DNA from 2 places in the Staphylococcus argenteus genome. Region 1 is predicted to be linked to the other one. Evidence: riboswitches for the same ligand, from Rfam matches in the RefSeq annotation. Region 1 holds a riboswitch; the other holds the start of a gene.
What was found. Region 1 has a riboswitch for S-adenosylmethionine ahead of metX (homoserine O-acetyltransferase MetX). Riboswitches for the same ligand answer to the same signal wherever they lie in the genome.
Positions count from the first base shown of each region.

Region 1 (3,341 bases):
ATTTTTACGTAATTATAAACATTAAAAATATTAAAGGAGGGTGAACAGATGACATCGCATTTAAGTTTCAGGCAAGGCGTAAAAGAATGTATTCCTACTTTGTTTGGTTATGCAGGTGTTGGTATTTCGTTTGGCATTGTAGCGGCATCACAAAATTTCAGTATTTTAGAAATCACATTGTTATGTCTTATTATATACGCTGGTGCTGCTCAATTTATTATGTGCGCGTTGTTTATTGCAGGAACGCCAATATCAGCGATTGTATTAACTACATTCATTGTAAATTCTAGAATGTTCCTCTTGAGTATGTCGCTTGCGCCAAATTACAAAACATATGGGTTTTGGAACCGTATAGGATTAGGTTCATTAGTAACTGATGAAACATTTGGTGTTGCCATTACACCTTATTTAAAAGGAGAACCCATCAATGATCGATGGCTGCACGGTCTGAATATAACGGCATATTTATTTTGGACAGTTTCATCTGTAGCTGGGGCTTTATTTGGAAAATATATTTCAAATCCGCAAGCATTAGGTTTAGATTTTGCCATTACAGCCATGTTTATCTTTTTGGCAATTGCACAATTCGAATCAATCACTAAGTCACGATTAAGAATATACATTGTATTAGTTATTGTAGTAATTGTAATGATGTTATCTTTAAGCTTATTTATGCCTTCTTACCTTGCCATATTATTTGCAGCAACAATTGCGGCTGCGTTAGGAGTGATGATGGAACGATGACAACGAATATGAACATGTTAATACTTATTTTATTATGCGGCATCGTAACATTACTAATTCGAATCATTCCTTTTATCATGATTTCTAAAGTACAGTTACCAGATGTCGTTGTTCGATGGCTTTCATTTATTCCTATTACATTATTTACGGCACTGGTCATCGATAGCATCATTCAACAAACATCACATAGCGATGGATATACACTGAATATACCTTATATCATTGCATTAATTCCTACTGTTGTTTTATCAATAATTACACGCAGTTTAACTATTACAATTATTAGTGGGATTATTATCATGGCTGCACTAAGATTTTTCTTTTAAAAATACTTTAAAATCATTGAACAGATATTTAAACTTAGGTAAACTGATATTAATCAGAAAATTCTGATACAAAAATCGTTTGTAGAGATATGGGAAATCATAAATATAAAACGGTTTGGTTAATCGCATGATTTTGATAACAATGTTTTCAAATGATAAAAAGTAATTCATGACTTAAACTCAACTAAACACATAACAATTTCATATGTCTTATTGTGAGAAGTTGAGGGACTTGGCCCTGTGATACTTCAGCAACCGACTTTATAGCACGGTGCTAAAACCAACGAGTTACTCGAATGATAAGTATATAAACTTCTTACTTTTCAATAGGGTAAGAAGTTTTTTTATTTAAGGAGGAAAGGACAATGACAAATTACACAGTAGATACTTTAAATTTAGGGGAATTTATAACAGAATCTGGGGAAGTCATAGATAATTTACGTTTACGATACGAACATGTAGGTTATTATGGACAACCATTAGTTGTAGTTTGTCATGCATTAACCGGTAACCATTTAACATATGGTACAGATGATAATCCGGGATGGTGGCGAGAAATTATTGATGGTGGATATGTGCCCATCAACGACTATCAATTTTTAACTTTTGATGTCATAGGAAGTCCATTTGGCTCAAGTTCACCTTTGAACGATGCTCAATTTCCTAAAAAGCTAACATTACGAGATATCGTTAGAGCTAACGAATTAGGTATTCGAGCACTTGGATATGACAAAATTAATATATTAATAGGTGGGAGTCTTGGTGGTATGCAAGCTATGGAATTATTGTATAACCAACAATTTCAAGTAGATAAAGCTATCATTCTTGCTGCTACTAGTAGAACTTCGTCATACAGCAGAGCTTTCAATGAGATTGCAAGACAAGCGATTCATATTGGTGGTAAAGAAGGATTGAGTATTGCACGTCAGTTAGGTTTTTTGACATATCGGTCATCTAAAAGTTACGATGAACGTTTCACACCAGAAGAAGTCGTAGCATATCAACAACATCAAGGTAATAAATTTAAAGAGCGTTTCGACTTGAAGTGCTATTTAACACTGCTTGATGTTTTAGACAGCCACAACATTGACCGCGGTCGTACTGATGTAACCCATGTTTTTAAAAATTTAGAAACAAAAGTTTTAACAATGGGATTTATTGATGATTTATTATATCCAGATGATCAAGTACGTGCCTTAGGTGAACGATTTAAATATCACCGTCATTTCTTTGTGCCTGATAACGTAGGTCATGATGGATTCCTACTAAATTTTAATACGTGGGCACCTAATTTATATCATTTTTTAAATTTAAAGCATTTCAAACGTAAGTAATATCATTTTATTTGTCTTAAAAATGAGACGTTTAAACTATAGTTACTAAATTTGAATAATTTTAAATAAATGACATAAATAACTAATAGAAATGACTGTATCTAAAATGCGATATAGTAATCGTGAAAAATTGAAGCATAATGGCTTTAAAGGAAATAATATAACAATCTAAATGGCATGCGTTGAAAGATGCAAAACAACAAAAATAATAATCAATTAAATGTGATAGAAAGAGATAACCTATAAATTGTTAATTTCTATTAAAGAGGTTAAAATAATAGCTATAGTTAAAAATATGGGAGTGGCTTATGTGTTTTCAAAAATACAACCTAAAGCAACAATGATTGCAACAATAATGTTGATATTTGTCGCTTTAGCTTTATATCAAATGCCTGGTTTAGGACTAGTATTTGCATTATTTGCAACCATACCAGGTATCGTTTTATGGAATAAATCAACACAATCTTTTGGAATTAGTGCACTTATTACAGTGATTATAACAACCATTCTAGGTAATACTTTCGTGTTAAGTGCTATTATATTAGTCTTAATCGCAAGTTTAATTATCGGTCAATTATTAAAAGAAAAGACATCTAAAGAGAGAATTCTATACGTAACAACTGTAGCGATGAGTTTGATTTCATTAATCGCATTCATGTTACTTCAAACGTTCGGGAAAATTCCTTCCTCAGCAAGCTTAGTAAAACCTTTTAAACAATCACTTCATGAAGTGATTACGATGAGTGGCGTCGATGCAAATATGACCCAAATGCTAGAAGAAGGGTTTAGACAAGCGACCGTTCAATTACCTGGTTTCATCATTATCATTACATTTTTTATTGTCTTAATTAACTTAATCGTTACATTTCCGATTTTACGAAAATTTAAAATCGCAACACCAGTGTTTAAGCCACTTTTCGCATGGCAAATGAGCGGA
Region 1 covers NC_016941.1:14,610-17,950, forward strand. Annotated here, with positions in the region: gene SAMSHR1132_RS00050 (AzlC family ABC transporter permease) at 49-744, shown strand; gene SAMSHR1132_RS00055 (AzlD domain-containing protein) at 741-1,070, shown strand; SAM riboswitch class I at 1,278-1,376, shown strand; gene metX (homoserine O-acetyltransferase MetX) at 1,436-2,404, shown strand; gene SAMSHR1132_RS00065 (YybS family protein) at 2,700-3,341, shown strand, end outside.

Region 2 (3,341 bases), 840 kb from region 1:
ATAACCTTTTTTCTTTAATAATGGTTTCGCTTTTTCTAAAATTTCAGCATGCGGTGCTGGTGAAGCACCAACCGTAATTTTCTTGTCATCGCTACCGCCTTTATTTCCATTACCGCAAGCCGTTAATACAACTGCAAATGTTAATACTAATAAAAATCCAAATAATTTTTTCATAAAATGAAACCCCCAATTTATCGTTTATCAAGTTTATTTGTAAGCCAATCCCCAAAGAATTGGATTATAAATACAATAATTAAAATAAAAACTGTTGATACTAAAATGACATCATTTTGATTTCGAGTGAAACCAGTTAAGTATGCTAAATTACCTAAGCCACCTGCGCCTATAACGCCAGCAACTGCTGTCGAACCAACTAATGCAATCGCTGTAACTGTAATACCAGAAACTAATGCCGGCATTGCTTCGGGTAATAGAACCTTACGAATGACTGTCCAAGTGTTTGCTCCCATTGACCAAGCCGCTTCAATAACACCTTTATCAATTTCTTTAAAAGCAATTTCAACGAGCCTAGCATAAAATGGTGCCGCGCCTATAATTAAAGCCGGTAATGCACCTGTTGGACCACTAATTGTTCCAAGCACTAAACTAGTAAAAGGAATTAATAAAAGGATTAAGATAATGAATGGTATAGCTCTAAATAGGTTTACGATAAAAGATACAATTGTATAAAAAATTCTAGCACCTTTAGACTTACCTTTTGCAGATAAGAACAAAAGAACACCTAAGATGAGACCTAAAATAAAAGCAAATATAGTTGAAACGACAGTCATATATAGTGTCTCGACAATTGCAGTCCATACATCTGGCCACTGTACATTAGGCATTGTTATCATTTCATTAATAATATCGCTAAATGATTTACCCATGTCTTAACACCTCCACTTTAACTTGTCGCTCAATTAACTCTTTTTCGAATTTTCCAAAATCTTCATTTGTAATAAACGGAATTTGTAAAATTAAAAAGCCAACTGTTCCATCTTTTGTATTTTTTATATTAGCTTCTAAAATATTGATTTTGATATTAAATGCGCTGGATAAGCTTGAAACGATTGGTTCCGTAGTTGTTGAACCTGCAAAATTTAATCTAACAATATATGCGTCTTTGTCTAAGGGTTCTAAATCTGTTAGAGATGCTTCAAAATCATCATTTAAATCTTCTCTCACAAACCTCTTTGTTACTGCATGTTGAGGATTTTCAAATACATGTGTAACCGGTCCATGTTCAATCACTTTACCATTTTCCATAACAGCTACTTCATCACAAATACGACGAATAACGTGCATTTCATGTGTAATTAAGACTATTGTTAAGTTTTGTTGTTCTCTAATTTTTAATAATAGATCTAAAATTTCATCTGTCGTTTGAGGATCAAGTGCGCTTGTTGCCTCATCACAAAGTAAAACTGTCGGATCATTAGCTAATGCGCGTGCAATACCTACACGTTGTTTTTGTCCACCAGACAACTCCGAAGGATAAGCTTTTTCTTTCCCTTTCAAACCAACTAGCTCAATAAGTTCTAATGCTTTTCGTTTCGCTTTCCTTCTACGTACACCAGCAATTTCAAGCGGAAACATAATATTTTTAAGTACTGTTCTTGACCACAATAAATTAAAATGTTGGAAGATCATACTCACTTTTTGTCTTTTTTTCCTAAGTCCATTTTTAGATAATTGACCAATGTGATCTCCGTCAATAATGACTTCACCTGATGTAGGCGATTCTAAATGGTTAAACATACGTATCAAAGTACTTTTTCCTGCTCCAGAAAATCCAATGACGCCATATATCGATCCCGATTTAATCGATAAATTAACGTGATCTACAGCAAGTACTTGTTTATTTTTAGTCCGATATTCTTTGACGACTTCTTTTAACTCAATCACGTTTATTCCTCCCTGTGTTGCTATATAAAAATAAAAAATGCTTTCTCAAAATCGATAGAAAAATTGAGAAAGCAATAGAAGTATTGTTTCTCTCATCTTCAAAAGTCATAACTTTATGTGAATTGGCACCATTTCTATATAAGACGGTTGCCGGGCTTCGTAGGGCACATCCCTCCACCACTCTCGATAAGAGTATACGCATTATTTAATTTGTATTAATCCTAACACCTTAGTAAAATTTCGTCAATAACTATTTTAAATTTTCTAACAAATCAGTCACCGATTGAAATGCATAAATTCGTTTTACTTCTTTATCCTTATTCATTAATAATAAAATCGGCACTGACATAATTTGCATATCTTCACAAAATTGAGGATGAAAGTTTAAATCTATTTTAATTAGTGGTAACTTTAGTATTTCATTAGCAATATCTAACATTCTTTCTGAAACCTTACAGGTACCACATGTTGGTGTATAACCAAAGATTAAATGTTTTTCTTCCTCATAATGCGTCGTTACATCTGTGATGTCAATTGAATTATTCATTCGCTAAAACTAACCTTTCAGTATTTAAATTAGGTATGAGAGTTGATTCTTTCTTACAATTGAAACCATGTCTAGTAAGTACATTCGCCAAATATTTTTTAGGACAGTTAGCAACTTGACAATAGGTTTTATCTATAAATATATGTTCACTTTCGCTTAAATAGCGTTTAAACCATTTCCTTATGCGTTCTCCCTCATCATCAGAATCTGCTAACACATAAACTTGTTTCCCATAAAGCGATTCTATCATATCATCAATTTTATCTATACTCATCGTGCCATGCGTACAAATAATATTTACTGGTTCTGCAATGACTTGTTGAACTCTTTTTTTATCTGATTTTCCTTCAACAATTATTACCTTATTTACAATAGCCATAATCATCACCCTTTAAAAATCAATAAAAAACCTGTCACTGTATCATTTCACATTATTACCTTGAATAAAACATAAATCATAACAAATTTAAGCAAGCTTAATGTAATGATTACAAAATTAACACTTTTGGCTTTCAAGGACAATTTGCATAAGTAAAAACCTCACTTTTCAACAAGTAAGGTTTATTACTACATCTTATTAAAGTTAATCATTTTATTTACGACTGAGTTAACTGCAATCCCATGAATACATGTAATCATCAAACTTCATAGCCTCAAGATCGGTAGACTTAACTAAGATATTAGCAATACCTAGGTCACCCCACATAATCGAAGAACTACCATCTCTTGTGGAGTCAATTTGCAATAATACTCTATCATACATTTTCAGTTCTTGATCATTCGTTCTTGGATCTCTTTGATCAAAGTAAGGAAAACCACCAAGCTGATTAAATGGTTCTTTAGCAGTAAATGTGTTGCACACAGGTTCCATTAATTCATCATAATCACC
Region 2 covers NC_016941.1:853,616-856,956, reverse strand. Annotated here, with positions in the region: gene SAMSHR1132_RS04005 (MetQ/NlpA family ABC transporter substrate-binding protein) at 1-174, opposite strand, end outside; gene SAMSHR1132_RS04000 (methionine ABC transporter permease) at 192-887, opposite strand; gene SAMSHR1132_RS03995 (methionine ABC transporter ATP-binding protein) at 880-1,905, opposite strand; SAM riboswitch class I at 1,995-2,098, opposite strand; gene SAMSHR1132_RS03990 (thioredoxin family protein) at 2,156-2,452, opposite strand; gene SAMSHR1132_RS03985 (toprim domain-containing protein) at 2,445-2,831, opposite strand; gene SAMSHR1132_RS03980 (YwqG family protein) at 3,060-3,341, opposite strand, start outside.
Region 2: another riboswitch for S-adenosylmethionine. It lies ahead of SAMSHR1132_RS03995 (methionine ABC transporter ATP-binding protein); the one in region 1 lies ahead of metX (homoserine O-acetyltransferase MetX).